DNA from 2 places in the Vibrio sp. Vb1554 genome. Region 1 is predicted to be linked to the other one. Evidence: riboswitches for the same ligand, from Rfam matches in the RefSeq annotation. Region 1 holds a riboswitch; the other holds the start of a gene.
The links. Region 1 has a riboswitch for cyclic di-GMP ahead of R8N28_RS12010 (TfoX/Sxy family DNA transformation protein). Riboswitches for the same ligand answer to the same signal wherever they lie in the genome.
Positions count from the first base shown of each region.

Region 2: it holds a riboswitch for cyclic di-GMP, as region 1 does, so the genes downstream of both, gbpA (N-acetylglucosamine-binding protein GbpA) here and R8N28_RS12010 (TfoX/Sxy family DNA transformation protein) in region 1, are expected to answer to the same signal.

Region 1 is NZ_JAWPOJ010000012.1:3,052-19,465, reverse strand. It holds gene torD (molecular chaperone TorD) at 1-407, shown strand, start outside; gene purR (HTH-type transcriptional repressor PurR) at 876-1,880, shown strand; cyclic di-GMP riboswitch class I at 2,168-2,257, shown strand; gene R8N28_RS12010 (TfoX/Sxy family DNA transformation protein) at 2,374-2,964, shown strand; gene R8N28_RS12005 (TVP38/TMEM64 family protein) at 3,079-3,765, shown strand; gene R8N28_RS12000 (DUF2007 domain-containing protein) at 3,786-4,106, shown strand; gene R8N28_RS11995 (alpha/beta fold hydrolase) at 4,138-4,941, opposite strand; gene glgA (glycogen synthase GlgA) at 5,051-6,508, opposite strand; gene glgC (glucose-1-phosphate adenylyltransferase) at 6,498-7,715, opposite strand; gene topA (type I DNA topoisomerase) at 8,311-10,941, opposite strand; gene R8N28_RS11975 (YciN family protein) at 11,376-11,624, shown strand; gene aroA (3-phosphoshikimate 1-carboxyvinyltransferase) at 11,688-12,968, opposite strand; gene R8N28_RS11965 (glycine zipper 2TM domain-containing protein) at 13,259-13,735, opposite strand; gene aat (leucyl/phenylalanyl-tRNA--protein transferase) at 13,775-14,482, shown strand; gene R8N28_RS11955 (arginyltransferase) at 14,479-15,180, shown strand; gene infA (translation initiation factor IF-1) at 15,262-15,480, shown strand; gene clpA (ATP-dependent Clp protease ATP-binding subunit ClpA) at 15,614-16,414, opposite strand, start outside.
Region 2 is NZ_JAWPOJ010000003.1:133,677-150,090, reverse strand. It holds gene R8N28_RS04185 (alpha/beta fold hydrolase) at 1-344, shown strand, start outside; gene R8N28_RS04180 (rhodanese-related sulfurtransferase) at 800-1,780, shown strand; gene R8N28_RS04175 (DUF6482 family protein) at 1,849-2,154, opposite strand; gene R8N28_RS04170 (cryptochrome/deoxyribodipyrimidine photo-lyase family protein) at 2,263-3,744, shown strand; gene R8N28_RS04165 (fasciclin domain-containing protein) at 3,825-4,325, shown strand; cyclic di-GMP riboswitch class I at 4,593-4,693, shown strand; gene gbpA (N-acetylglucosamine-binding protein GbpA) at 4,792-6,255, shown strand; gene R8N28_RS04155 (patatin family protein) at 6,308-7,180, opposite strand; gene R8N28_RS04150 (MarC family protein) at 7,371-8,012, opposite strand; gene nfsA (oxygen-insensitive NADPH nitroreductase) at 8,207-8,929, shown strand; gene R8N28_RS04140 (hypothetical protein) at 8,999-9,892, opposite strand; gene R8N28_RS04135 (polysaccharide export protein) at 10,351-11,469, shown strand; gene R8N28_RS04130 (phosphotyrosine protein phosphatase) at 11,599-12,039, shown strand; gene R8N28_RS04125 (polysaccharide biosynthesis tyrosine autokinase) at 12,091-14,259, shown strand; gene R8N28_RS04120 (hypothetical protein) at 14,325-14,696, opposite strand; gene R8N28_RS04115 (monooxygenase) at 14,704-15,012, opposite strand; gene R8N28_RS04110 (LysR family transcriptional regulator) at 15,122-16,012, shown strand; gene R8N28_RS04105 (DUF1835 domain-containing protein) at 16,293-16,414, shown strand, end outside.

The DNA.
Region 1 (16,414 bases):
GTGAACTGTTTTTGAAGACAGAAAAATACGGCGCTCTTCCTTACGCATCCATGTACATTGGTGAATCAGGTTTACTGAATGACAAGCCAGCTGAGGAAATGGAAAAGTTGATGGCTGAATTTGGCGTTCAAGTAGACGAAAACCTAAAGGAACCTGCGGATCACTTAGCCGTTGAGCTCGACTTTCTCGGGAACATGATTATCCGCTCAAACGAGCTTGAACAAGAAAAACACATGGAAGAAGCCTTCGTTAAACAAAACGACTTTATCCAGCAACAATTGATGTCTTGGTTACCTCAGTTTTCAGACAAATGTAAAAAATTCGACGAATTTGGATTTTACTCGAGTGTCGCGAAACTATTAGTTGCATTTTGTAAACTAGACAGCGCCTACCTTCTTGGTGAATAATTGCCGCCTATTTTTAGGGAGCCTGCCTATCGGGCTTCCTGTATGCCTGAAAGTGACCAATTGTAAGTAACTTGGGTATAATATTCGTTTGCCTTAACTTAGCGCAAAGACGCTTGGTTATTTAGCAGTCAAAATGTGACTTCAAATACACAAATCTCTTGCTGAAAACATTGCTAGTCAGTCCACATAGGGCTAAAATGTGAGCGCAAACGATTAAATATGATTTATATGTAAACCGCTGAAATATAGCGGTTTTTGTGTTTTCTTAACAGGTTGATGGCAATTTCTCATCAGATAGAAAAAAGATAAAATTCATCGACCGATGCTGCTACGCACCCTTTTGTCGCACTTGGATCAACCGCTGCCGAGACACTTAGCGCCAATTTTAGATTGCTAGGTGTGAAACCATTAGAGCATCAGGTACATCCAATACGACATATTTCAGTAGCTCGATACAGGACACCATTTATGGCCACGATAAAAGACGTTGCTCGCTTAGCCGGCGTTTCCACTACGACAGTTTCGCACGTTATCAATAAAACGCGTTTCGTTGCAGAAGCAACGCAAGAAAAAGTAATGAAAGCCGTTGACGAGCTGAATTACGCGCCAAGTGCCGTTGCACGCAGCCTAAAATGCAACTCAACTCGTACGATTGGCATGTTAGTAACTCAATCAACTAACCTATTTTTCTCAGAAGTGATTGATGGCGTTGAGAGCTACTGTTACCGCCAAGGCTATACTCTGATTTTATGTAACACAGGCGGGATTTACGAAAAACAACGCGATTACATTCGTATGCTGGCTGAAAAGCGCGTTGATGGCATCCTTGTGATGTGTTCTGACTTAACCGAAGAACTAAAAGAGATGCTTGACCGTCATGCGGACATTCCTAAAGTGGTCATGGATTGGGGCCCAGAGAGCTCACAAGCAGACAAGATCATGGATAACTCAGAAGAAGGTGGCTACATTGCAACCAAACATCTGATTGACAATGGTCATACGGATATCGCTTGTCTAAGCGGTCATTTTGAAAAGCTTGCTTGCCAAGAGCGCATTGCAGGTTTCCGTCGCGCAATGAGCGAAGCGAACCTAGCTGTAAATGAAGACTGGATCCTTGAAGGTAACTTTGAATGTGATACGGCCGTATTAGTTGCAGATAAAATTACCGCAATGGACAAGCGCCCGACGGCGGTATTCTGTTTTAACGACACAATGGCTCTAGGCCTAATGAGCCGCTTGCAACAAAACGGGATCAAAATTCCTGAAGATATTTCAGTGATCGGCTACGACAACATCGAGCTTGCGGAATACTTCTCTCCACCGCTAACGACTATCCACCAACCTAAGCGTCGTGTTGGTAAAAATGCATTCGAAATTCTACTTGAGCGTATCAAAGATAAAGAACACGAAAAACGAATTTTCGAAATGCAACCTGAGCTTGTAATTCGAAATACTGTGAAAAAAATGAACTAAATTTCACTGTATTTAACCGTGTTAAATAAGCGCTCTATAGGGGTGCTTATTTTTTTGGGAAAATTAAGCATTCTCTAATACTTCACACTGCTCTAATAACAATTGACTAACGTTAACTCCCTGTTTTATATAAATGTAATATATATTAAGAACTACTTTTCAAAGGCCAATTTACACCTTTCCATATGCAAAATAGAGCATTCAATCTATCATTTTTATTGAACCGAAATCACACTTTTAACGCTAAACCGTGATGTTAATTCAATATAAGAAGTATGCTCATTGTGTCACGCACAGGGCAAACCATTCGAAAGAGTGGGACGCAAAGCCTCCGGCCTGAACCATATTACGATATGGAAGGTAGCGGGGTTACCGATGGCAAGTGTGTAAGCAATGACTTTACTCTGTAATGACATTGTTTTTACGCATGTTTGCTACTCTCTCGGACCTGACTTTTGGTGGCGTAATATTAATTACACCGAGATAACAAAACATGGATAAACCGATACTCAAAGACTCTATGAAGCTATTTGAGGCACTTGGTAATATCAAGTCGCGCTCAATGTTTGGTGGCTTCGGACTATTCGCTGATGAAACAATGTTTGCACTAGTGGTAAACAATCAGCTTCATATCAGAGCAGACCAAAAAACTTCATCTGACTTCGAGAAACAAGGGCTAAAGCCTTACGTTTATAAAAAACGTGGCTTCCCAGTCGTTACAAAGTACTACGCTATTTCCAGCGATTTATGGGAATCAAGCGAACGCTTAATCGAAGTAGCGAATCAATCATTGAAAAAGGCAAAGCTTGAGAAAGAACAGCAAGCAAGTACAAAGCCTAACCGTTTGAAAGATTTGCCTAACTTACGACTGGCTACCGAGCGCATGCTAAAAAAAGCCGGCATCGAATCCGTAGAGAAGCTTGAAGAGGAAGGTGCGCTTAACGCCTATAAAGCGATAAGAGATACGCACTCTGCAACCGTCAACATTGAGTTGCTATGGGCACTAGAAGGTGCTATCAACGGCACTCATTGGAGTGTGGTACCTCAAGCTCGCCGAGATGAGTTGATGAACGGCCTCCAATAAAAGTCGGCCTAAAAACTATCTTGTAAAACCGCAGTCTAATCTGCGGTTTTTTTGTGAAATTTTTTCGGTTTTCCTACTGTCTTATTACATATATCCCAAATTGGAATCAAAATTATGAATAAGAAACTGATTTTAGGTCTCATCCTACTAGCGGCTATCGTCTTTTTAGGTATTAACTTTGGCCAGTATTTAACCTTAGAGAATGCAAAAGCCCAACAAGAAGCACTAACTACATACATCGATCAGAATTTTGTATTCTCGGCTGCGATTTACTTTTTTACCTACATTGCAATTACCGCTTTTTCTATCCCAGGAGCGGCAGTAGTCACCTTACTTGGTGCAGCCTTATTTGGTTTTTGGACAAGCTTGCTACTGGTTTCTTTCGCTAGCACTATGGGGGCAACACTGGCCTTCTTGAGCAGCCGATACTTATTGCGTGACTGGGTACAAAACAAATTCGGAAATAAACTCAACGCAATTAATCAAGGTGTCGAAAAAGACGGAGCTTTTTATCTATTTTCCTTGCGTCTAATCCCTGTATTCCCTTTCTTTCTAATCAACTTACTGATGGGCTTAACGCCGATGTCTGTAGGTAGATTTTATCTCACTAGCCAAATAGGTATGCTGCCAGGCACAGCCGTATATCTGAATGCAGGTACTCAATTAGCAACAATTGAAAGCCTATCGGGCATTGTTTCACCCGCAGTATTAGCGTCTTTTGCGCTATTGGGACTATTTCCAATCATCACTAAATGGGTTATGAATAAAGTAAGGCCGACACCAAGTCAGCAAAACTCGTAATTGGTGAAGTGGGTATTTTGATGAAAATATTTATCGCTAAAAACCCAGCAGAAGCACACATTGTATGTGAGCTGCTTAAAGTGGAACAAATTTACTGTGAAGTTCGTGGAGAAGGTATTTTCGGCTTAAAAGGAGAACTGCCGTTTGGTGATGATACCGATCCTTATGTGTGGCTTTTTGACACTGCACAAAAGATGAAAGCTGAAGAAATAGTAAAAGCATATCGAAAACAATCCGATAGGCATGAGTATCAAGATTGGCAATGCCCAAAATGTCATGAAATAAACGAAGGGCAATTTGGTGCATGTTGGCAATGTGGATATCAACTAGGAGAGCTATAGCGGCTCTCCTATTCAGTGGATGCACTCAGTTTTAAGCACATACAGCTTGCTGTTTAATAAACTCGATGGAGTGTTGATTGAAGTCTTCTGGACGCTCTACATTGCATACATGACCACAATTCGGGATTTCTCGTAGAATGCTGAGCTTATGTGCTGCAACCATTTCTTTGACAGGTTTAATAAACATGTAATCCCTGTCGCCCATTAAGTAAAGAGTCGGAATGGGTAACTCTCGATCTTTAAAATATTTCATTAACGGATTTACATCAGCGGCGAGAATAAACCAACGTTTAAATTCTTTTTGGCAAAGCTTCTTGGCTTCGCGAATAAAAAGGTGGCGAGATTCTCGTTGGCTTCTTTGAGGCATAACAATATAAGCGAACAGTTTGTAGAGCCACATGTACGGTAGGATATGCTTACAAAAATTACCTAATTTCACCAATATCTGAGAACGAGTGTTAAGCCTTGTGACAGCACCGCCGAGCACCATCGAACGTACGCGCTCTGATGACAATTCAGCAAGGTTTCGAACAATAATAGTACCAAGCGACATACCGACAAAATGAGCGGATTGGATCTTTAAATGGTCCAATACTTTCAAAATATCTTGGGTAACTTCCGTAAAGGTATAACGGCTAGCAATGAGCTCTTTAAGTAACTGATTTGACTTTCCATGACCTCTTAAATCGATCAGCAATAAGTTAAAGTGTTGCTTGTAAGCTTTAATTTGCTTGAACCAGATAGAAGAGCTACCACCAGCACCGTGCACAAATACAACCCACTCATGACTAGTAGGGTGCAAATAGGTTTTATGAAAAAGTAGCGGCTGGGTCATATTGAGTATCAAAAAGATCGTGCTATTGAGTAAAAAGCCATCCTACCACACTCCCCTTACTCAAGATAATAAAGGCACCTCATTCGGTGCCTTTCGTTACAATTTTAAGTCAAACTAACGCTGAGTGGTAAAGCTGCAAATAAGATTCTGCGGCCTTTTGCCAACAAAAGTCTTGTTGCATCGCGTGCAACTGTACTTTATTCACTTCAGGCTCGTTTTGAGCGTAGAGCAACAGTGCCCTTAGCATCGTTAACAACAATGCCTGCGGTGTCGGTTCGAAAAAAACAAACCCCGTTGCTTCAGATGGGTTTACATCATAATCGCTAACGCTGTCCTTTAAGCCACCAACACCGCGTACTATCGGTAATGTCCCATAAGCCATACTATAGATTTGGTTTAAGCCACATGGTTCAAACTCAGAAGGCATCAAGAAGAAATCAGAACCAGCTTCAACGATATGCGCAAGTTCATTGTCATACGCTTCTACAAAGGCAAATTTGCTAGAAAACTGCGCGGCAACCTCTCGTAGCTGAGCGGCAAGAATAGGGTCTCCGGTCCCAACGACAACTAGCTGAACATCGTGCTTCAAAAAATCGGCCAAAGCAGGCAACAAGTAATGAACGCCTTTCTGCTGGGTCAATCGACAAACCATACCGAACATAGCTACATTTTTTTCGGGCAAATTTAGTCGTTGTTGTAATGCTTTTTTACAAGCTTTCTTCCCTTGCGACATACTTTGCTGGTCGGCGCAGTAATTAACTGGCAAGTAAGTATCCGTTTCCGGGTTCCAAGCACTGTAATCACAACCGTTCAAAATACCAACTAAGTCCTGCGCGCGTTGCTGAAACTCCCAAGCCATTCCATGACTGCCAAGCTCTGTTTTGAGTTCCTCTGCGTACGTAGGGCTGACCGCGTTTATCTTATCTGCATTCATTACACCAGCTTTGAGCATCGTAATATGCGTTGCACTCACCGCAGCATCGGGAACGTTTCTACAATGAAACTCTGGCAAACACTGCACGTCTTCATAACTAAATACGCCTTTAAAGACCGCATTGTGAATTGAAATGACGCTTTTAGTATGAGCAAAAAACGGATCATTGCCATACCTGTGCTTGAGCAAAAATGGAACAAGACCTGTGTGCCAATCGTTCGCGTGTATGATATTAGGTTGAAAGGCGAGCTTGGGTAACATGTCGAGACATGCTGCACTAAAAAACGCAAAGCGCTCGCCGTTATCAGTATACGCTTGGTTGTTCTCCGCATACATTGATGGTCGATTGAAATACGGCGGACAATCAATCAGGTAAACAGGATTTTGACCTAACATGAGCCGCAAAACTCGGTACTCCGTATGCGGCCATGATGTTAATTCTGTTTCTAATACAACTTCTGCGTCTGCGAGTTTATCAATACTGCTGTACGCAGGGATGGTAATTCTTACGTCTTGCTGTAGGTTTTGAAGGGCTTCCGGTAGTGCCTTGGCAACATCTGCCAAGCCACCACTTTTAATGAGGCCTTCAACCTCAGAAGCTACAAACAGAATAGATAAGTTGTTAGTAGCCAACTCGAGCTCCTTTCGGAATAACAACAATGCCCTCCTCAGACACGTGGAAGTGTTTTTTATCTTCTTGAAGATTCACACCAATCTGAGTACCAGGAGCAATATCAGCATCCTTGTCGACAATCACACGACGTAAAACACAGCCTTCGCCAATTTTTACGTCACCAAGAAGTATACATTCGCTGATATCGCAAGCAGAAGCAATATTACTGCGAAAACCAAGCACCGACTTTTCGATTCTTGAGCCTCTAACATAGCTGCCATTACACACTAAACTATCGATTATCTGCACACGACCATTATCAGAGTCGGTAAATGTCGCAGGTGGCAATGGTGGGTAGTAAGTGTGCAATGGCCATTTACGGTTGTACAGCGAAAATGGTGCATCTTTTTCTAGCAGATCCATATGCGCTTGCCAGTACGCATCAATAGTTCCGACATCACGCCAGTACACCTCTTCTTTTTCGCCACTGATTTTGTTGGTACTGAAGTCATACACGAACACATCACCTCTAGGGAACATCTTTGGAATGATGTCCTTTCCAAAATCATGTGATGAAGCTTCATTATCCGCATCTTCGACCAACTCTGAGAACAGTACCTGAGCTTCAAAAACATAGTTACCCATTGAAACTAAAGCGTAATCAGGATCACCAGGAATCGACTTCGGATTTGCTGGTTTTTCTTCAAAGCCAATCATACGACCTTCGCTATCCACTTCGATAACCCCAAATTGCGACGCCTCTTTTAGTGGCATGCGCAATGCAGATACCGTCAGAGAAGCCTTCTTTTCTGAGTGGAAGTTCAGCATTTGTTTGATATCCATCTTATAGATATGGTCAGAGCCAAAAATACAAACTTGCTCTGGTTCCTCTAATTCCATAAAACGCAGGTTTTGATAGATCGCGTCCGCCGTCCCTTCGTACCAACGTTTACCAGTACGCATTTGAGCGGGAATAGGATCGATAAAGCGGTCTGTAATGCCGTTGATGTTCCACCCCTTTTTTAAGTGATGGAATAAAGATTGAGATTTAAATTGGGTTAGGACGTAAATGCGCATCAGATCCGCATTAACAAAATTGTTTAGAGCAAAATCGATCAATCGATAACTACCACCAAACGGTACCGAAGGTTTACTGCGAGATTCCGTTAAAGGTCTCAAACGAGAGCCTTCACCGCCAGCAAGAATCATTCCCAAAACACCAGCCATTTGTTGTTCTCCATATCGTTATAGCTTGGATTTGGTACTCGCTTGAATGAGTCATACTCGGGGAGTCAAGCGAATACATTTAGCAACCGTCTCTGAGTTTCTGTGAACTCTTACAACACGGATAAAAAAGCTACGGCACTTCCAGTATGCAACGTCCACTCTTTCCTTATTTTTTGACGCAAACAATGCACACAGTTGCACTAATTTTTGTAATAAATTATCTAAGCGGGTTCTAAATTACAATTTTTAATACGCCATTCTGTGTACCATACAGCTCTTGCGTACTCAAGACGATATCTAGATCACACATGGAAAAGCAAACGATTACATTATGAAAACAATTTACGAACGGATTCACTACACCGCCGATTTTTTAGCCCAATGTATAACAAATATGTGAATGCAAAATGAAAGTTACAACGAATATTTTTTACATAAAAAATACGTCAGCGACCAAGAAATATTGATGCTAGAATCTTCTCGCGTCAGCAAAACTCAGTCAAAGCAGCAAAGATCTATACGAACAACACAGTGGCCTTTACGCAAAAAAGGCAGCGATATCGCTGCCTTTTTACATTACTTAGTTCGTACGTTTTTATGCTTTCGCTTTTTTACGCTTATCAGTGACTTCCCACTTGCCGTCAACAAAGAGCGCTGTCCAACCAGATGGTTTGCCGTTCTCTTCCGAACGAACGTAGTTCTCTTTTGTTTTACGGCTAAAGCGTACAACAGCAGGACGACCATCAGGATCTTCTTGCGGCGCAGTTGCTAGGTATTTGAACTTCTCAGGTAAACGCTCTTCAAAACGCGCCAGTTCAGCAACCAAAGGAGCACGTGTCTCGCGCGATTTAGGGAAGTTGCTTGCCGCCATAAATAGCCCCGAAGCACCATCACGAAGCACAAAATACGCATCTGAGTTTTCACAAGGTAACTCAGGAAAATGAACAGGATCTTCTTTCGGTGGCGCGACTTCGCCATTCTTAAGAATCTTACGAGTGTTCTTACACGTTTCGCTCGTACAATCCATGTATTTACCAAAGCGACCGTTCTTAAGCACCATATCAGAGCCACATTTGTCACATTCAACAACTGGACCATCGTAGCCTTTTACTTTGAACTCGCCGTATTCAACAAGGTAGCCTTCACAGTTCGGGTTATTACCACAAACATGCATCTTACGCTTGTCATCAATCAGGTATGCGTCCATCGCTGTTTCACAGATCGGACAACGCTTTTTAGCACGAAGAGCTGCGGTTTCAACGTCTTCTTCTAGAACGTTAATAATACCTTCTTCGTCACCCAAGTTGATGGTTGTCTTACAACGCTCTTTTGGTGGTAACGCGTAACCTGAACAGCCTAAGAACACACCTGTCGAAGCAGTACGGATGCCCATTGGACGGCTACACGTCGGACACTCGATATCCGTCATGACGATGTGATTTAACTTCATACCGCCTTCTGACTCATCTAGCTCCGCTTTTTCAAGATCGCCAGTAAAATCAGCAAAGAAGTTGTCTAACACAGCTTTCCAGTTCACTTCACCTTCAGCGATTTGGTCCAATTTCTGTTCCATACGCGCAGTAAAGTCGTAGTTCATCAAATCGTTAAAGCTGTCATCAAGGCGGTCAGTAACAATTTCACCCATTTTTTCAGCGTAGAAACGGCGCTGATCAACTTTCACGTAGCCACGATCTTGAATCGTAGAAATGATCGATGCGTAAGTCGACGGACGACCAATGCCTCGTTTCTCCAGCTCTTTAACCAGTGCTGCTTCAGTGTAGCGCGCAGGTGGCTTTGTAAAGTGCTGTTTAGGGTCAAGTGACTCTAAGCTTAGCTTATCGCCAAGTTGTACCGCTGGAAGGATTGTATCCTCGTTTTTGCCCATTGGACGCTGTACACGAGTCCAGCCGTCAAATTTAAGGATACGACCTTTCGCTTTAAGCGTGTATTCTGCCGCTTTTACGCTGATGGTTGTTGAATCGTATTCTGCTGGCGTCATTTGACACGCTACAAACTGATTCCAAATCAAAGCGTAAAGTTTGTGCGCATCAGCATCGACACCTTGCAGGTCTTCCGCCTTAACACCCACATTTGAAGGACGGATCGCTTCGTGCGCTTCCTGTGCTCCTTCTTTGCTACCGTACGTCAATGGTTTCGCTGGTAGGTACTTATCACCAAACTCAGAACCAATAAAGTCACGTACAGCGTCCACAGCCTCGGCACTTAGGTTAGTCGAGTCAGTACGCATATAAGTGATGTAACCGGCCTCATAGAGGCGCTGAGCTAGCATCATGGTCTTTTTCACGCCGTAGCCCAGACGTGTACTTGCTGCCTGTTGAAGCGTAGAGGTGATGTAAGGTGCTGAGGGCTTGCTCTTTGTAGGGCGGTCTTCACGCTTACATACTTCGTAACTTGCATTCTCAAGTACAGACATCGCTGCTTTGGTTTCTGCCTCATTAACTGGCTTAAACGCAGAACCGTCTTTCTGAGCAACAAGCAGTTTAAAGTCCGCTTTGTCTTTCGTTTTCGTATTCGCATGAATGTCCCAGAACTCTTCTGGTACAAACGCGTTAATCTCACGCTCACGCTCAACTAACAGTTTCACCGCAACAGACTGCACTCGACCAGCAGATAAGCCACGAGCCACTTTTTTCCAAAGTAGAGGTGAAACCATAAAACCAACGACACGGTCCATGAAGCGACGTGCTTGTTGGGCATTTACACCATCCATGTTCAGCTCACCAGGTGTCTGGAAAGCTTGTTGGATCGCGTTTTTCGTAATTTCGTTAAAAACTACACGTTTGTATCGCTCTTCATCGCCACCGATGATCTCACGAAGGTGCCATGCGATTGCTTCCCCTTCGCGGTCCAAATCGGTTGCGAGATAAACGCAATCTGCGTCTTTGGCGAGTTTTTGTAGTTCGTTGACAACTTTTTCTTTGCCTGGAAGGATTTGGTAATTCGCTTCCCAGTCATGATATGGGTTAATCCCCATTTTTTTGATCAACGCTTTGCGGTCTTTCTCTTTTTTAACGCGCGCTTTCTCTTCCGGACTCATCCCTTTAGTTGAGATGGCTGCGGCTTTTTTCTCACCAGTGCTTTGACCGGCCGTAGGCAGATCACGCACATGACCAACACTAGACTTAACAATAAAGTCTTTACCAAGGTACTTATTTATCGTCTTTGCCTTGGCTGGTGACTCCACTATAACGAGTGATTTACCCATAACTGACTCTAACGTCCTTCATAATAATGCGGGTAGAAACCTTATTTAAAGGCCACCCGCATAATGTTCTATTTCATTGCTTCTTTTTTTACTATTGTGCGAGATGAAAAGAAGATCAACTGCTTTTTTGAAATTCAGATCCGATTGGTTGACAATTCATCGTCTTTATACTTCAAAGAGACAGGGTTCTGAAAGGTATTGAGCGGCATATCTAAACAGGCAAACTTAGCATCCGCTAATCCAATGCAATAAATTTTGTTACCCATCACAAAATAGTTTGGTTCAATGCTCTGCCATCTTCCTCCACATCATACTTATACTCTAAAAATTGATCTGTTTAGTCTTACTGAACGATTGACTGAATTAATCATGCAAACCCATTTTAGTTGTAGGTATACTCAGCGCTCTTAACTGAATAGAATGGTAGAAAGAATATGTCTGATAGAACGTTTATCGAAGAGTTCGACCTTCTTTTGATCGCTAACCAAATCATCCAAGAGCACGATGATTACATCGAGGGAATGCGAGCAACAAGCGTAGAAGAAAAAGAAGGTGTTTTAGTTTTTAAAGGTGAATACTTCCTTGATGACAAAGGTTTACCAACTTCAAATACGACTGCAGTATTCAATATGTTCAAATACTTAGCGCATCACCTTTCTAAGGAATTTACGCTGGTTAAATAGTATTGGGAAACAAAAAAGCCAGAGTGTTATTCACTCTGGCTTTCCGGTTTCAGGTCAGAATATTTAGCAGCTTAAAGCCTTAAGTTTGTCGAAGTAGTCAGGGAACGTTTTCGACGTACACTTTGGATCGTTAATCGTCACAGGCGTATCACTAAGTGCCACCAGCGAAAAACACATCGCCATTCGATGATCATCGTAAGTATCAATCGCAGCATGCTTTAACTGAGAGACAGGTTTGACGATGATGTAGTCTTCCCCTTCTTCCACTTCCGCACCAACTTTACGTAACTCAGTCGCCATAGCTGACAAACGGTCTGTTTCTTTTACACGCCAGTTATAAACGTTACGAATAGCGGTAGTGCCTTCGGCAAATAACGCTGTTGTCGCGATGGTCATTGCAGCATCAGGGATATGGTTGTAATCCATATCAATGCCTTTTAATTGACCAACACGTGAAATTACGTAGTCATCACCCCATTCAATTTCTGCACCCATTTTTTCAAGCGCATCAGCAAATTGAATATCACCTTGAATGCTGTTTTTACCGATACCCGTGACTTTAACTTCTCCGCCTTTGATGGCTGCCGCCGCCAAGAAGTAAGAAGCAGAAGACGCGTCACCTTCAACCAAGAAATCACCTGGAGCGATGTATTGCTGACCGGCTGGGATCACAAACTCTTGATAGTCGTTGTTGATCACATCGACTCCAAACTGCTTCATGATATGCAGGGTGATATCGATATAAGGCTTAGAAACCAAATCGCCTTCGATGTTGATGCGAATTTCACCTTCAGCCAATGGCGCAGACATTAAGAAAGCGGTCAAGAACTGACTTGAAATGGACCCATCGATAGAAACTGTACCTGCTTTTAGGCCAGTACCAATTATTTTGAGAGGCGGAAAGTTCTCGTTTTCCATGTACTCAACGTTCGCACCAGCATCTTTCAGTGCCGTGACAAGGTGACCAATTGGACGCTCTTTCATACGAGGTTCGCCCGTCAGTACATACTCCCCTTCTCCAAGACAAAGAGCCGCAGCTAATGGTCGCATCGCAGTGCCAGCATTGCCGAGAAATAACTCTACCGGCTCTGAGACAGAAAACGGACGCCCAAGGCCGTCAACGAGACATTCTGTTTTATCTTCGGAAAGTTGGTATTGAACGCCTAGTTTAGTCAGCGCATTCAGCATATGACGAATATCATCACTGTCGAGGAGATTAGTAAGGCGAGTTCTGCCTTTAGCAAGAGCAGCAAGTAAAAGAGCTCGATTAGAAACACTTTTAGAGCCAGGAAGGTTCACTTCCCCTTGAATTTTATTGATAGGTTGTAACGTTAGGCTTTCCATTAAAAGTTGATAATCCTTTGTGCCCTCAACATACGATTTTTTATGAGGGCTAAACAATTCTTCGTGAATTCAGACTACCCAAAAAAACACGACAAAACCAGAGTAAATCGGCGCTAATTTATGAATATCCTCAAGCAGCCTAAAGATACAGAATTAAAGGCATTGCCAGAGATGTAAATCAGAGCGAAAGAAGCACGGCGAAACAGCAAACTATTTCGACTTTATTTGACGATAAGCCAGCCCGACTGTACATGCCTGATTAGGCTTCGTTAGACTAAAACAACCTAGGGTTAATAAGTGATATCAACCCTGACTCCATCATCAAAATATAAAATACGAACTTCATCCCCTCGACTAAATAACATATTTTTATCAACATCTTGGATGACATTAATTAGCTTATCACCCTTCACTTTGATGAGTAGCTCAACTAACTTATATTCAACCGTGTATTGGTAATTACTTTGGTTTTGAGCAACTGCGGCACCTGCAAGCGCACCCACTGCCGTCGCGACTTCTCTTCCCGTACCGCCACCAAATTGATTACCGACTAAACCACCGATAGTGGCACCAAGTAGTGTCTTCCAACCGTTACTTTTCGATTGAACAACCTCTTGTTGAGTAATATAACGGACAGAGTCAATCTTCCCGTAAACTACTTCATTAACTGGCTTGGCAACATTTCTTTCATAGGCTGCGTTGGCGACAAGTGGTAAAAACAGTATGATCCCAAGCCATACTTTTACGATATTTCTTAACCAGGTCATCATAAACTCCTCTGACTCCAATGTTGGTAACGACTTCTTATGGCTATTTATTTAACTGAACTCGATGAAACGTTCAACTTTCCCTCACCCTATAAAGCACTCAGCGACCCCAATGGTTTGCTGGCTTTTGGTGGTGACTTAAACCCCATGAGAATCCTCAATGGTTACTATCAAGGCATTTTCCCTTGGTATGGTCCTGGTGAACCTATTTTATGGTGGAGCCCTTCTCCGCGCGCTGTGTTTGACCCATTGCAGTTTAAGCCATCTAAAAGTCTCAAAAAATTTCAGCGTAAACATAACTATAAAGTAACACTCAATTTCGCGACAGAAGAAGTGATTAGACTATGTTCTTCAACACGCCCTGCAGAGGAAACATGGCTCAACGAGGAAATGCAAACTTCCTACATTGAGTTAGCCAAACTTGGTCACTGTCACTCTGTAGAAGTATGGCATGACACCAACCTGATTGGCGGACTATATGGCATCTGCGTGGGCCAACTTTTTTGCGGAGAGTCGATGTTTAGTCTAAAAGATAACGCATCCAAAATTGCATTGTGGTACTTATGCAACCATTTGGCGTCAAAGCAAGGTCAATTAATAGATTGCCAAGTTATGAATTCTCACTTGGCATCACTTGGCGCATTTGAACTTGAGCGTGACGAATTTATGCAAAAACTACTATCTTTAAGAGAAAAGCAAACACTATTTGATGCCTATCAGCCCCAAGTTTTGCAGGATTCAGTATGAGTACGGATATACAACATATTCGAATAGGGTTGACGAATAATCACCCTTGTAGTTATTTGCCTGAACGGCAAGAGCGGGTTGCGGTGGCGCTTGATGAAAGGCTGCATACTGAAGAAAATTACCAGTTGCTCATGGCTAACGGTTTTCGTCGTAGCGGAGATACCATATATAAACCGCATTGCGAGCATTGCACCGCTTGCCAGCCAATTCGAGTCTCGATTCCAGACGTTAGACTATCAAAAAGTCAGAAGAGGCTGCTTAATAAAGCACAGTCTTTACGCTGGGAAATGAAACCTGAAATGGATGAGGAATGGTTTGAGCTTTACAGTCGGTACATCTGCAAACGGCATAAAAACGGCACTATGTACCCACCAAAGCGTGATGAGTTTGCTCGATTTGCTCAAACCAGCTGGCTGACAACGTCGTTTTTACACATTTACGATGAATCAGATCAATTGCTCGCCATTGCAGTGACAGATTTGATGCCACAATGCTCGAGTGCTTTTTATACTTTCTTTGACCCTGACTACGAGTTATCTCTTGGGACATTAGCGGTGCTTTATCAAATTAAATACTGCCAAGAAAACAAACAACAGTGGCTATATTTGGGATATCAGATTGATGAGTGCCCAGCAATGAGCTACAAAACACGCTTTCAACGCCACCAAAGGCTAGTAAATCAGCGTTGGCGAGGGTAGAATACGCCTCAACTTTACATAATTACTATTTAGCGGCAGAATATAGCCCGCTAATATTGCCTAATTTCTAAAGAGGATTAAATGGCTAAAGAAGACGTAATCGAGATGCAAGGCACAGTCCTTGACACTCTACCAAACACTATGTTCCGTGTTGAACTTGAAAACGGTCACGTTGTGACTGCTCACATCTCTGGCAAGATGCGTAAGAACTACATCCGTATCCTAACGGGTGACAAAGTAACTGTAGAGATGACTCCATACGACCTGTCAAAAGGCCGCATCGTCTTCCGCGCTCGTTAATCTCTGATTTTCGGATGCAATAAAAAACGGAGCAAGCTGCTCCGTTTTTTATTGCACAATTTTTTCCGATTTAGTTCAGATAACAAAGCGCACGATCTTCTCGTGCGCTTTTGCGTTTGTTACCGACTAACGATTAATGCATCGCTGTCTCTTTCTCACTTAAGTATTCAAACTCAAGCGTATCGTTGACCAGCGTTACTTTCACTGTACCGCCGTCAACTAAAGATCCAAACAACAGTTCGTTAGCCAAAGGCTTCTTAAGCTGTTCTTGGATAACACGCCCCATTGGGCGAGCCCCCATAGCTTTGTCATAACCTTTATGTGCTAACCAATGGCGAGCGTCTTGAGATACTTCCATTGAAACGCCTCTCGCATCAAGTTGCACTTGCAGTTCAACAATGAACTTATCAACCACTTGATGGATAACGCTTTCATCAAGGCTGTTAAACCAGATGATGTTATCAAGACGGTTACGGAACTCAGGAGTAAACACCTTCTTAATTTCCGCCATTGCATCGTGACTGTTGTCTTGTTGAATCAAACCAATTGATTTCTTCTCGGTTTCCGCCACACCTGCGTTAGTTGTCATAACAAGAATGACATTTCGGAAGTCTGCTTTGCGACCATTGTTGTCCGTTAGCGTACCGTTATCCATGACTTGCAACAACAGGTTAAAGATATCAGGGTGCGCTTTTTCAATCTCATCAAGTAATACGACTGAGTGTGGGTGCTTAATAACAGCATCGGTTAGCAAACCACCTTGGTCATAACCGACATAACCAGGAGGCGCACCAATTAAGCGACTTACGGAGTGACGCTCACCATACTCAGACATATCAAAACGAAGTAGCTCGATACCTAGAAGCTTAGATAACTGCACCGTCACCTCTGTTTTACCAACCCCTGTTGGGCCTGCAAACAAGAATGAACCAAC
Region 2 (16,414 bases), on a different contig from region 1:
CATTTTACTTTACGGGGGAAATGGTCTTCCCATGGATGTTCGACCAATACGTTAACCTCAAACCACTAAAAGACGCCGCAGAAATATTGGCAGCGAAAAAAGATTGGACTGCGCTGTACGATCAAACACAACTGGCTCAGAACAAAGTGCCGGTCAGTTGCGCCGTTTACGCCGATGATATGTTTGTTGAAATGGATATCAGCCGAGAGACGCTCGCGTTAATCCCAAATTCAAAAGCGTGGATCACCAACGAGTACGAGCACAACGGTTTGCGTGCCGACGGTGAACGCATTCTCGACAGGCTCATTGCCATGGGTAAACAGACCGCAGCTGCGTTGAAATAAGCAGGACAGACGTTAGAAATACGCCTTTTTAGTATTTGATGAAAAGGCGTTTATAGCGGTTTATGAACAATGGCGATCAGTCATTCACTCTTTGTCCCTAAACCTTTATCCCTCACCACCTCATGTATAAAACTGCGACATGTCCTTTCCTTGTCAATGACTCCGGTGATTACTTGGTGCTTCTTGCGCCTAACTTTTTTGAAGGGCCCAAAACGGCATAAATTTAAACCAAAAGTATCGGCTCCAACCTACCTAACCCACTATAATTAATGATTATAATTTGAACACATAGCGGCTTCACCTGCGGACATGCTCCCCCTACCAAAGACCGCCAGGCCCCGCCTACTCATAATATCCGTATAATTTGTCCGTATTTCCGACTAGTTTAGTCAGGTATACTTCGTGCCGCTAAAATTTTAAGGTCGTTGACCACCTGTATTTTTAAAGGAAACCTCATGAGTCAGTATGTAGTTTGTGCGCTGTACAAGTTTGTTGAGCTGAATAACTATCAAGAGCTACGCGAGCCATTACTTGCGTTGATGGAAAAACACCATATTCGCGGAACATTACTACTGGCAAGTGAAGGTATCAACGGTACTGTTGCATCTGATCGTGCAGGTATTGATACGCTACTGGAGTGGCTAAACAACGAACCTCGTTTGACTGGCACCGTATACAAAGAGTCGTATTCTGAGACCCAGCCATTCAATCGCACCAAAGTGAAATTGAAAAAAGAGATCGTAACATTAGGTGTTGAAGGTATAGACCCTCGCCACGTAGTGGGTACTTACGTGAAACCTCAAGAGTGGAACGATCTTATTGCTGATCCTGAAGTGTTTGTTGTCGATACACGTAATGATTACGAAATCGAGATCGGGACATTCAAAGGCGCTGTAAACCCAAATACTGAAACCTTTCGTGAATTCCCAGACTATGTAAAAGAAAACATGGACCCGGCAAAACACAAGAAAGTTGCGATGTTCTGTACCGGTGGTATCCGCTGCGAAAAATCAACGGCTTACATGAAAGAACAGGGCTTTGATGAGGTCTACCACCTAGAAGGCGGCATTCTTAAATATCTTGAAGAAGTTCCTCAAGAAGAGAGCATGTGGGAAGGCGATTGTTACGTATTTGACGGTCGTGTTGCCGTGAACCACCAGCTAGAAAAAGCAGATTACGATTTATGTAACGCTTGTCGTCTACCGATCACTGAAGAAGACAAACAGTCAGAATTGTTCGAGCAAGGCGTGAGCTGTCCAAAATGTCACGGCAAACACTCAGAAGAACAAATTGCTCGATTCCGCGAGCGTGAAAAACAAATTGTTCTTGCAGAGCAGCGAGGCGAGCAGCATGTTGGTGGTGAAAGTGCCAAGCAAAGAGAAGCTCGACGTGCCGCTAAGTACGCGCAAAAAGAAGCGCAGCGTAAACAAGACTAAGCCTAACTCTCCTTATATTTAGCGAGCTGCCGTAAGGTGGCTCGCTTTTACTGCGCACCAATACTCTTTCAATACAATTTTGTATCCCTCACCAATACCTCTAGTTGATTGTCTCTTTTACCTTCGGGTAGCCCCACCATTTCATCATAAGCACTTTGATGCACTAAGACCTGCTTATTTGCTTTGATATTCCTGCACTTCTTTTGCATCTCGATCAGGGAATGAGCCCTCAAAAAGATACCGTTGTCATCAGTGATAAATTGCGCTTCTCCATCAATCACAACAGATGCCTGATACAATGCGAGATCAAGCGAATGAATGACCAATTTGTCCACATAGAAGTATTTTTGTAACTTACTCAATGCTATTGCCATGTGTCACCTCCCTAAAAGTTACCTCTACGTTTTGTGGAATAAAACCGATCATTGGATGAGATTTCTTCGGTTTACTTGCGTACAACATCGGAAACAAAGAGGATTCCGATGCAAACAATCAATGTCGTGTGGTTAAAGCGAGATTTAAGGCTGACTGACCATCAACCACTAACTCAAGCATTATCAACAAAGCACCCAACTGTGCTTTTGTATATTGTTGAACCATTGCTATTGAACAACCCACACTATTCTGAGCGCCACTGGCGATTTGTTTGGCAATCACTGCAAGACATGGATGAGACGCTCAAAGCGTATGGGCATCGAATCACGGTGCTGTTTGACGATGCCTTAGCATGTTTCCAATCAATTCAAGCGCAATATCAAATCAACGCTGTTTTTTCTCACCAAGAAATAGGACTCAACTGCACCTTTGAACGAGACCGACAAGTTGCCGCTTGGCTGTATGAGCATAACATCGACTGGTTTGAATTCGAACACGGTGCTGTAATCAGAGGTGCAATAAACCGGCAAGGTTGGGACAAACATTGGGACTCTGTCATGAGAGCCTCAATAAGCCCTATTGAGCTCCAAACCGACTTATTGCATTCATTGGATGCAGAAGCTCTCGGCTGTTCGTTTTCGCCACCATCATCCTGGCTATCAAAATGCAAAGGAATGCAAACGGGAGGAAGCCGGCTCGCTTGGAAAACACTAGAGGACTTTTTCCATCGTCGAGGTCGTGATTACTATCGAAGCATTTCTAGTCCCACAGCCTCACGCACAGCCTGTACTCGACTTTCTCCATATCTCGCTTGGGGTAACATATCCTTGCGTGAAGTGTATCAATACCTTTTGAAACACTGGCAAGTCGCTGGGTTTCGTCGCAGCTTAATTGCATTGTCTTCACGGCTTCATTGGCACTGTCACTTCATCCAAAAATTCGAATCGGAATACGACATGGAGTTTTACTGCGTTAATCGGGCTTACGAACCATTGATTAAACAAAGTAGTACTTTCGATGAAGAAAAGTTAGCAGCATGGAAATCCGGGCATACTGGCGTACCTTTGATTGATGCCTGCATGCGCTGTTTGCACCACACTGGTTACATTAACTTTCGCATGCGTGCCATGCTGGTTAGCTTTCTTACTCACCACATGAACATGAATTGGCGAGTAGGTGTAACGCATTTAGCGCAACTGTTTCTCGACTTTGAGCCCGGAATTCATTACCCACAATTCCAAATGCAAGCAGGAGTAACCGGGACTAACACAATCCGTATTTATAATCCGATCAAGCAAGCCCAAGAACATGATCCTAACGGTACGTTCATCTACAAGTGGGTACCTGAGTTACAAATGGTTCCTCCCCCTCTTTTATTCGAGCCCTGGACAATGACCCAAATGGAAGCTGTCATGTATCAATTGCAGCCAGATAGCCGTTACCTTGCACCTATTATCGCACCAGACAACGCAGCTAAGGCAGCAAGAGAGCGCTTATGGACGTGGCGGAAACGAGCCGATGTGAAACAAGAAGGCAGACGAATTCTTGCGCGACATGTTAGACCCTCAAAAGAAAGTAGGACGCGATGATCATCTTTCAATGACAATGCGTACAAATGCAAACACACTCCAGGGAACCCGTTGTACCCTCAACTAGTAAGGAACACACTATGTTCAAACGTATCTTAGTTATCGCGGCTACACTGATGGCGACATTATCTTTTATGCTTCCCGTCAAGGCTCATGAGCATGGCATGATGAAAGCCGATATTGTCGACGTTGCCGCTGAAAACGGCTCTTTCAATACGCTTGTTGCTGCGGTGAAAGCAGCGGGCCTGGTTGACACTCTCAAAGGGGAAGGCCCATTTACTGTTTTTGCACCAACGGATGACGCTTTTGCAAAACTGCCAGACGGCACAGTCGACATGCTCTTAATGCCGGAAAACAAAGACAAGTTAGTATCTGTTTTGACTTATCACGTCGTCCCAGGGAAAGTGATGGCTGCCGATGTTGTTAAGCTAGACAAAGCGACTACGGTTCAGGGGCAAGATGTGATGATTAAAACCATGGGCGATAAAGTCATGGTTAACGATGCAAATGTCATCGCAACCGATGTGAAAGCTAAAAACGGTGTCATTCACGTGATTGATACTGTCATTATGCCGAAATAACACCATCCAGAGGGCGGTACACTCCGCCCTTTAGACAGAACTTCTTCCACCCTTAGCACGATTCCTCTCCACTTATCCCCACCCCCACTCATTCACCATGACTATAAAAAGGATAAAAACAAAATTAAAATCAATACCTTGCAATACGACACTGCACAATATTGACGAGGTTAAGATATCGTTATCTTTCAATTTGAGAACAGGATTCCATGTCAGTGACGTTTACTTTTCCACATGTAAATTCTTAAGCTAAATTTTGGCTGCTCAATCACATTTCGGCAAACCATTCGAAAGGGTGGGACGCAAAGCTTCCGGTCTGTCAGCATTTAAAAATCTAAAAGAATGCTCATGATAGCGGGGTTACCATGACGCAGTGTTACAGAAGTCCAATTTCTGTAGCGTTGCTTTATGCTCAGCATGCGCCGGGGTGTGACACTAGTTTGTCAGCCATAACAGAGGACATGTGATGAAATCATTTCCAACCAAATCCGTACTCGCGTTAGCACTTGCAAGCATTAGCTCAGGTGCTGCGGCTCACGGTTATGTATCAGAAACCAATGGTGGTGTCGCTGCAAGTCGCTCGGCACTATGTAAGTATCCAACGCCAGATACTAACGAAAAAAATAATAACTGCGGTGCGATTCAATATGAACCGCAAAGCGTTGAAGGCCCTGATGGCTTTCCCGAAACAGGGCCTCGCGATGGTAAAATAGCGAGTGCCGAAACCGCTTTAGCAGCTGCCCTTGATGAGCAAACTGCCGACCGTTGGGTAAAACGCACTATTCAAGCAGGTACACAAACTTTTGAATGGACATTTACCGCTAACCACGTGACGCGCGACTGGAAATATTACATCACCAAGCCTGATTGGAACCCAAACGCTTCACTATCACGAGACTCTTTTGATCTAACTCCTTTCTGTGTCGTCGACGGCAATATGGTTCAACCCCCGAAACAGGTAAGCCATCAATGTAATGTGCCTACTCGCGAGGGATACCATGTCATCCTGGCAGTATGGGATGTTGGCGACACTGCAGCCTCATTTTATAACGTGATCGATGTGAAATTTGATGGTGACAGTCCCGTTATTCCAGATTGGAAGCAAGGCGGTCAAATTATTCCTACAATGGATTTAAATATTGGGGATTCGGTTTATACGCGCGTATTTGATCAAGCAGGTGAAAACATAGCGTATAGAACTGAACTAGAAATTACCGATGCAGCAATGGGCCAAGCGAAAAACTGGTCTTACGCACTCGCGACTAAGCTAAACCAAGAACAAGCAAAACTGCAAGCCGGGCAGTATGCAGAGGATAAATTCACTCCTGTTTATGGTACTAATCCGGTGTATCTGCAAGCAAATAGCGGCCTTGAGCGAGTAGAGATCGGCTATAACATTGAAACTCCTGTTCCAGAATACTCACTCACAGTAGATGGCTTAGCAGACGAATATATCATTGAGTCAACACCGACAACGTTGGATCTGACACTAACTGCTGAAGGCGATTTAAATGCAGAACTCACCGTTTACAATCACCATCGCGAACCACTTGCAAGTTGGGCAAACGAAATGAAAGACGGCTCGGTAGAGGCGATATCGCTCGCTTTAAGTAAATCGGAGCCGGGTCACCATATGCTCGTGACACGTATTAAGGATAAAAATGGCAACTTGGTGGATCAGCAAACACTCGACTTTCACTTAAAAGAAGAGTCAGTTACTCCGCCACCATCTGGTGAGTACGATTTTGTCTTCCCTGAAGGACTATCTAGCTACACGGCGGGCACAAAAGTGCTTGCCAGCGACGGGGGCATTTATCAATGTAAACCTTTCCCATACTCTGGTTACTGTATGCAGTGGAAAGAAAGCGCAAACCATTACGAGCCTGGAATAGGTTCACACTGGGAGATGGCTTGGGATAAAGTCAACTAAATCCCCCTTTGAACGTTACGCAAAAGAGCCTCACTATGAGGCTCTTTTATAATCAAACGCAAAAATGACAATTTTCCCGGTCTAAACCATGAACACCAGATAAACTAGTGAGATGCGCTCGCCCCTCAATCAGTCCCATTTCATACCCTTCTAGTAAAACGGATTGTCGCATTGATAAGCGCTGAACATGAAAATTATCTGGTGGGGCAATTACCCTAACATGTGTTCCTGGTGGAGGGTTACGAATAAACTCTAATGATTGATTATAGTTATCTGCACGTCTTAACATCGCATCCGCCATTTTGGGGTGCTCCGCAAAAAGTTTCTTCATCAGCCATGTGGTCTTAACTGGCTTTTTGGCATAATTCAGCGGGTGAGAGAGTACTACGGTTATGTCGCGAGCCCCTCGACGATAAGCTTCACGCACTGGGATAGAGTCCGCGACCCCACCATCGGTATAACAACCACCAGAAAAACAAGGGGTATGCTTGTAGGCAATCGGTAATGCTGTTGTCGCTTCAATCGCATGGTGAAAATTATCACGTGTCACGCGATAGTAATCTGCCTGCCCTGTATCTACATTTGTTGTCGCTGCGAGAAAAGGAACGCCATTAAACAGTTTATTTTCATCGACGGGATACAAGCGATTAGATTCTTCAAACAACCACTTCACATCGATGAGGTCCCCACCTTTAACGAAGCGAGTCGGGTCAAAAAAGCGTTTGCTTGTGGCCAGCTTAGTAATGACGTTAATACTGCGATGTGGGTAGTCGGTCAAATACCCAATCAAATTTGATGCACCAGCAGATACACCGATTGCAAAATCAAACGGTTTATAACTCTGCTCTAAAAACGCATCTAACACTCCGCTTGCGAAGACGCCTCGCATCGCGCCACCTTCTACTACAATTGCTTTTGTTGCCATATTTCCCCCATTCTCCTTGCCAAAAGAGTAATGAAATTCGTGCAATCACAACAATTGAATATTCTTATTATTGAAATAGGTGAAGTCTATTTATTTCTCTCTTAGAAAATGAAAACTAAAGTTCAAAAAATCCGTCCCCGTTAGAAATGTAATTGCGGGTTGAACCAAGGTGGCAAGGTCTAAGAGAAATCTAGGAGAAAACCGTTTTATAGGCTTCGCCCGCGCCATCAATGAACATTTGAGTACCAATAACAGCTAGAATTAAGCCCATCATTTTAGTCACAACATTTAGAGCACTTGGTCCAACCGCTTTGACCAATTTGTCTCCAAACAAAAACAGTACATAGGTGATCACACAAAGGACAGCGAAAGAAACGATAGTAATAATGGTTTGATCGAAACCACCCGCTGTCGCAAAGTTCATCGCGGTAGCAATCGTTCCAGGCCCAGCTAATATTGGCATCGCCAGTGGAGACACTGCAATACTCAATGCCGCCCGTTGCTGAGCTGGTGAATACGCCTTCTCTTTGGTTTTCTGATGCGTCGAATCACCTTGAAGCATGTTAAAACCTATCAAAAACACCAAAATACCGCCTGTTATTCGCAATGCATAAAGCGTGATACCAAACAAATCAAAAATTAACTTACCGGCAATAGAAAATATCGCGATGATAATAAATGCAATAAAAACCGAGCGGAGCGCAATGGAACGGATGGTTTCTTTATCTTCATCAGCAGTTAAACTCAAAAAGATGGGAATATTGGCGATAGGGTTCATGATGGCAAAGAAGCCCATAAACACCGTAACTGTATGAACAATGAGTTCTTTCATATTTTCCACTGCATTTAAATTATTGATTCTAAAAACAGTATATACGCTCTCAAACAGAACGAGTGGTGTAATCTCGAATCGTCTTCACACTTATGCGCCAAGCATTGTTTTTCTTTTGAGATAGTTTACCGACTCATCAAATGTCGCTAAGGTGAGTCTTCAGCCTTTAACGTAACAGGGGATGTTAAGTCACCATGAACAGCACGATTCAAACAATTCTCAATCACCGCTCAATTCGAAAATTCACCTCACAACCGATTGAGAGCGAACAATTAGATGCCATTCTTCAAGCCGGCCTTGCGGCGTCCTCATCAAGCATGTTGCAAGTCGTTTCAATTATCCGCGTGACCGACAAAGAAAAACGTACGCTATTAGCTCAATATGCCGGAAATCAAGGGTACGTTGAAAGCGCGGCTGAGTTTTTGGTGTTTTGCATTGATTACCAACGCCACGCCAGTATCAACCCAGATGTTCAAGCTGACTTTACCGAGTTAACGCTAATAGGCGCTGTAGACTCGGGCATCATGGCACAAAATTGCTTGCTTGCGGCGGAGTCGATGGGACTAGGAGGTGTGTATATTGGTGGTTTACGAAACAATGCCCAAAAAGTAGACGAATTATTAGGTTTACCTAAAAATACCGCCATTTTATTTGGTATGTGTCTTGGTCATCCAGATCAAACCCCTGAAGTAAAACCTCGCCTACCTAAGCATGTCGTGGTGCATGAGAATCAGTATCAAGACCTAAACTTGGATGATATTCAGACGTATGACCAAACTATGCAAAACTACTATGCAAACCGTTCGAGCAATCAAAAACAGAGTACTTGGTCGCAAGAAGTCACCAGTAAATTGGCTGGGGAATCACGTCCGCATATCCTGCCTTACTTAAACAGAAAAGGGCTCACTAAAAGGTGATGACTACAATACGATAGGATCAAAAAAGGCCTCTGAAGAGGCCTTTAGAATTTGTCAGCAAAAACTTGCTTAGTTACCGCCTGTCGCGCCAGTGCCTGGACCCGGTGGATCTTCAGGTTCAATTGGCTCACCGACTTCCGCATCTGGAATTTGTGGTACGTCAGGTTCGATATCTTCTAATGGAATCTCGTTATCGATAGCCTCTTGTACATCAGCAACAACTTTCTGAGTATCTTCAGCTGGAATCGTTACGTAGATAACGTCACCTGAATCATTCTCAGGATAATTTGGGTTCGCCGCGATTACATCTTCTGTGATTGCTTTTGCAGCAACAGCTACAGCTTCAGGCGAAGCTATTGGGTTCGCTTTGATGATATCTGATACAACGTTTGCTGTTGCAACTAGCTGAGTAGCAAGTGCGCTGTTACCACCCTCACTGCCAAGTCCTGCTACTACAGATTCTGTATCACGAAGGATTTCGTCAACTGTTTTACCACTTGCATTGATATCGATACCCAAATTCTCGAATACTTTTTCAGCGATATCAGAAGAGTATACTTCACCATCTTTTAAAGAGTTAGCAACCAAAGTCGTAAATGGAGAGCCTGTTACCAATGAATCCGCCTGGGCTAGGCCTTGAGGGATTTTGTAGTCAGATGTAATAGGTTTGCCATTTGACGCGTCTTTACTATCTTCTGTGTGCGTTAATACGAAAGCACAATCACCTGGCGCATTTACAACGTTGATATTTTCAAAACGCGCTTTACCAACCATACCTTCATAGTTTGTTGTATTTTCAATAGCGTCGTATGTCTCACCACCACATACTGCTTGAACTTTCATGCCGATAACAGCTGGGTCATAAGCCTGAACTGAGTATCTTTTTACCTCAGGATCGCTGTCACTACCACAACCTGCTAGTAGGACTGCTGCCACACTTGCCGTTAAAAGTTTGATTTTCAAAATTAGCTCCAATATTTGTTGTTATATCCGACCGCAACAGGAAGCATAACGGCAGTTGCATATAGTGTAAATAGGATGCATACAACTTTGGCATGAGTTTTTTCACATTCTTGCCTGTTTGCTTGTGCAAAATCATGCATTCATCTCATTAACGTTAAATAGACACAATTTTGTCATGTATTCGTCAGTATTTTTTCAAGTAACTTGTTGCCTTTATTGCAACCAGATGGATAATAGTTGACTATTTTTTGTGGGTCGGATTTTCACACCTTCATTAATGAAACTAAGAGCTCTAAGTCGCTAGCAGCCATTTGGAGTGTTTATTACACAAATAATTCTGAATGGACTCGCTTTCTAAAGGCTTAAAACTGCAGTAAATCATCAATATTGATGAAATGCAGTTCAATTAGAATGAATCAATTTCAGTCGGCAAACTTTCTTTCGGTAGTTATAAACCAATGAACACATTTAATAAATTTTTGGGGATATCAGTACTTCCTATCCTTCTTACAGGGTGTACTTTGCCTGGTAGCCACCTTTCGGTCAGTGACAAAACAGTCATGAGCACTGAATCGAGTGATATAGAGTCTCAGGTTACCGTTTATCCCTTAACTTTGGAGCGCGTAACGTCTTTAAATTCAGTGGACCCTTTTTCAAAACCAAACCCAGAGTTAGATATTGAAATCGCAAAATATGAATACGAAGTAGGACCTGGCGATATCCTAAATATCACTATTTGGGATCACCCAGAGCTAACGATCCCAGCGGGCTCATACCGAAGCTCAGCCGAAGCGGGTAACTGGGTGCATTCGGATGGCACGATCTTCTACCCTTACATAGGTGTCGTACATGTTGAAGGCAAAAACGTACGTCAGATTCGTGCAGACATTGCAAGCCGCCTTGCAAAATACATTGAGAGCCCACAGGTCGATGTAAGCGTTGCGGCATTTCGCTCTAAAAAGACTTATGTAACTGGCGAAGTTAACAAGCCAGGACAACAACCAATTACAAACATCCCCCTTACACTTCTAGATGCTGTGAATAGAGCTGGCGGACTGGCTGCCGAGGCTGATTGGCGTAATGCGACACTGACACGCAATGGCGTTGTTGAAAACGTCTCTTTGTATGCTCTGATGCAACAAGGCGATTTAACTCAAAACCGCCTTCTAAAGCCTGGTGATATTGTTCATATTCCTCGAAACGATGCGCAAAAAGTATTTGTTATGGGCGAGGTTAACGATCCGAAATTACTCAAAATTGATCGTAGCGGCATGAGCCTTACTGAGGCTCTTAGCAGCGTTGGTGGTATCAGTGAAATCTCCGCAGATGCTACCGGTGTGTTTGTCATCAGACGTTCAAAAGAAGAAGCTAAAATGGCGGACATTTATCAGCTAGATGTTTCTGACGCTTCTGCTTTGGTGATTGGTACTGAGTTTGATCTCAACCCTTACGACATAGTCTATGTGACGGCTGCACCTGTTAGTCGTTGGAATCGTGTGATTGCTCAGCTCGTTCCAACCATTTCCGGCTTTAATGAACTAACTGAAGGTGTACTACGAGTACGCACTTGGCCGTAAAACAACGTGCCGCAAGAAACTTATCTCTTGCGGCACGTAATCGATAGCTACTCAGCTCAATTGCGCAATATAAAGAAGCCAGCAATTCAGTTGAGATCATAAGCATACAATTTAAAGTAGGGTAAGCATTTGTTTTCTAATATTCTTGTCGTCTGTGTCGGTAATATTTGCCGCTCTCCAACAGGAGAGCGGCTTTTGCAGTCTTTACTACCAAACAAACATGTCGCATCAGCAGGAATCGCAGTAGATAAGAGCCATCTAACGGGAAAAGCTGCTGACGAGATGGCAACCACTATCGCGAACGAACATAGCGTAAGCTTAGATGGACACGAAGCACGACAATTAACACCTGAGCTTTGCGCTCAATACGATCTGATATTGGTTATGGAAAAAGGTCATTTAGAAGCCTTAACCAAAATCGCTCCTGAGGCACGAGGTAAAACGATGCTGTTTGGACAGTGGATAAATGAACAAAACATCCCTGATCCATACAGACAAAGTAGAGAAGCTTTCGAACATGCATATACGCTTATAGAAAAAGCAGCAAAAGCGTGGTCTCAAAAACTATAAGCCGCAAGGCTAAATAAACGCCAATGGCAAGGTATTTAAGAAGTTAAAGTAATGACAACACAAACTATTAAGCAATCACGTCAAGCCGACGATGAGATCGATTTGGGAAAGTTATTTGGGATCATTCTCGATGCCAAATGGCTCATTCTATGTACCGTAGTCCTATTTTCGATTATAGGCGTCGGCGTTGCCATTCTATCAACACCTATCTATAAAGCTGACGCTCTTATCCAAATCGAAAGTAAGAGTTCAGGTGGTATTTCAGCGATGGTTGGTGATATGGGAGAGCTGTTTTCAGCAGAATCATCAGCGACAACAGAAATAGAGATCATCAAATCTCGTATGATCTTGGGCGGTACTGTTGATAAGTTCAACTTAACGACTGTCGTTTCTCCAAACTACATGCCAATTATTGGTAAAGGCCTAGCTCGACTACAAGGTGAGCAAATCAGTCTGAGCGTTTCACGATTTAATGCTCCTTCTTACGCAGTTGGCGTTCCTTTAACTCTTGAAGTTATTGATTCTGAAAAACAGACGTTCAGGCTCTTAGAAGATGACAATAACGTCATTCTAGAAGGTAAAGTTGGTGAACTGCTTGAGAAGAATGGATACCAGTTTTTGGCGACTGAACTTGTGGCTCAAACTGGTGACTCATTCACGGTCAGCAAAATCAGTAAATTAGATGCAATTAATAAACTTCAAGAAAACTTATCGATTAGCGAACGTGGTAAGCAAACCGGGATTATATCTTTAAGCTTCTCTGGTGAAGACCGCGCTAAGATTCAAGATATCTTGAACGACATTAGCCAAAACTACTTCTTACAAAACGTTCAAAGAAATTCTGCAGAGGCAGAGCAAAGCCTCGAGTTCTTGAAAGGTCACCTCCCAGACATCAAAACAAAACTGACCGCTTCTGAAGACGTTTTAAATCGGTTCCGTCAAGAAAATGAATCTATCGACTTAGGCCTTGAAGCTCAGTCAACGCTGAAAGTAATGGTTGAGTTAGAAGCACAGCTAAATGAGCTTACATTCAAAGAAAGTGAGATCAGCCAACGCTTCACACAGGATCACCCAGCTTATAAGTCGCTACTTGATAAACGTGAAACACTATTAAAAGAGAAAGAACGTCTTAATAAACAAGTTCAAAAGTTACCGAAAACACAGCGTGAAGTTCTGCGTATGACACGCGATGTAGAAGTAAACCAACAAATCTACATCCAACTATTGAACAAGGTTCAAGAGCTCAACATTATTAAAGCCGGAACAGTTGGCAACGTTCGAATCTTAGATAACGCTCAATCTTTCTCTAAGCCAATTAAGCCGAAAAAAGCGCTTATCGTTGTGCTAGCAACACTGCTTGGCGGTATGGCAGGCGTTGCTTTCGTATTAATTCGTGCAGCATTCCACCGTGGTGTGGAAACACCAGATCAAATTGAACAGATTGGCATGCCAGTTTACGCAAGCGTTCCAAAATCTATTCAACAACTGGAATTTGCAAACAAGCTTAAGCGCAACAAAGGCAGCAACAATGAGCTAGTCCTTCTAGCGGAAGCTAACCCAGCCGATCTTTCCATTGAGGCTCTACGTAGTCTTCGCACTAGCTTGCACTTTGCAATGATGGAAGCGAAGAATAACGTTCTTATGATTTCAGGTCCTGCACCATCTATCGGCAAAACATTTGTATCGACCAACTTTGCGGCCGTCGCTGCGAAAACCGGTCAGAAAGTGCTGCTTATTGATGCGGATATGCGTAAAGGTTATTTGCAGCAATGCTTCGGTCTACGTTGGGACAACGGTCTTTCTGATTACTTGAGCGGTAAGACATCCCTTAGCAACATCATTAAATCTACATCCATTGATAATTTAGATGTTGTGACTCGCGGCCAAGTACCACCAAATCCGTCAGAACTTCTTATGCACCCTCGCTTCAAGAGCTTTGTTGACGAGATGTCTGCACAATACGATCTAGTCATCATCGATACGCCGCCTGTACTCGCAGTTACCGACCCAAGCATTGTTGGCGCGCTTGCAGGAACAACTCTGATGGTCGCTCGTTTTGATCAAACGACTTTGAAGGAGATTGAAGTCGCGCAAGGTCGCTTCGAGCAATCAGGCGTTGAAGTTAAAGGTGTGATTCTCAATGCAGTTGAGAAAAAAGCATCTAACTCATACGGCTATGGATACGGCTACTATAACTACGCGTACAAAAGCGAATCATAACTTGAATTTAGATCGCTAATTAAACCAAATATGACAAAGCCCTGCTAGAAACAGCAGGGCTTTTTCTATTGCACTCTTAATTGCTTGTACGTAATCAAACTAAGCAAGACAAAGAATATTGGGTCACTCCAACCAAAACCGACAAATACTCCGATAATGCCGGCATAGGTAGTAATCACTGCCCCTAAGCCATTAGTAATCAATAATGCTTTAAACAGCTGTTTCGCTGTATGCCCTGATTCCACATTACGTAACATCAAACTCACCGCAGCGATTCCACCTAAAAAGATCGAAGTATGCTGCGATAAAAACAGCGCGTACTGGTCGTTAATTTGTACTCCATAGATCGGCCACATTATGGTTGGTACAAAAAACAACGCAAAAGCGAATACCGTATATACGACACCATGAACGGTTAGAAAAGTGCGGTTGGTCATCATCTCCTTATCCTCTAATAGGCCCTTGATTGAGCGTCGTTAACGGCACATTGATATCGAAAATTTGACCTCGTACTTCGACTACGCCCATTTTTCGTAAGCGTGCGGCATGCATTTCGAGATAAGCTTGCGCCGTGGCTTCATCTTCAAAAAGATAGATACCACCACCGAGTTTGTCTTTTTCGCTTTCCGTCCAGATTTTCCAAATCATGCCCGGCTCTTGGTTAATCGACTTAGCTAAGTCGACCAGAGCATTCGACATCTCGTCACCAAACGGACCATGAAATTCAAAATCAACTTGCAATAATTTCGCCATCTTGAGTCTCCTCTTCTTATTGACTCGTTTTCGATGACAAGATTATTACCTTTATAAAACTGACAGCAAAGTTCATAATTTCGCCATTAACTGTCTAAAAAATTGACTCATGAGACTAAAAACGACCTTAGAACAATGGCAAACGCTACAAGCGATTAATCAAGAAGGCAGCATTCAATCCGCAGCTTTACTGCTCAACAAGAGCCATACCACATTGATCTACTCGGTGAGGAAGTTAGAAGACCAACTTGGTATTCAACTTATCGAAGTACGAGGGCGCAAAGCGGGTTTGACAGAGCACGGCAAAACCATACTGCGTCGTGCACAATCCATGCTTGAACAAGCGCGGGAACTAGAAGTCATCAGCGAGCAGTTAAAAAGTGGGGTGGAATCTCAAATCACGGTCGCAATAGATCATCTTTGTGACCCTTGTTGGCTTTATGCACCACTCAGTCAATTTTTGGAGGACAACAACACGACCTCCGTTCAAGTGGTTGAAACGTCACTGAGCAAAACAACCGAAATGGTCGTAAATGAGCTCGCTGACATCGCAATCATCAACTTACCGATAACCAACTACCCTGCCGAAGCATTTGGCGTAACAACCATGCTGCCTGTAATCGCAGCACACCATCCACTCGCTAAAAAGCCGCATGTTTCCATCGACGATTTTGCAACCACCAGCCAAATTGTCATCCGTGACTTAGGTGATTCAGACAAAACGAAAAGAGATGTGGGTTGGTTACGCGCACGTCAGCGTATTACCGTCGATAACTTCGACCACGCTTTTCACGCCGTAGAGCAAGGCGCTGGATTTTGTCGGCTACCAGCGCACTTAGTCGCAACCCGCAAGAGCGATAAAATTAACGTATTGGAGATCGAACACTCCCATCAATATCAAGTTGCGCTGCACCTCACTTTGCCCAAAGGAGCCAAAAGTGGTCCTGCGACTCAAGCGCTTTATCGTACTTTACTCAAAAGTGTAGAAACTCGAATCTAGCAACAGTGGTATTGAGTTGAATCGCTAGTGTTATCGGCTATTGATTCTCCCTAAATATAGAGAAACGGCCATTTTGTGACGCTACACTCTCACAAAAGGTTGCACGAAGGATAGCGACCACCTACTATCACTCTGCTCATGCCTAAAGCACCCAACACTCGCGGAAAGAACTCGGTTCACGGCAATATCCTCACCTGCTTGGTTTAGCAGGCACAATCTGTTTTTACCTTCTTTTTAGCTTCTATATAGGCGAGTGTGGAAGAAATAAGAAAGGTGAAATATGAACTCTACAAATAGCTTCTCGATCAATATCAATCAGCAAAAATCCATTGCTAAAAAAAGGCTCAAAGCTATCCGCCTATACGATGACGCCATGTTGGAGTTAGTTAAGCGATTTCACTC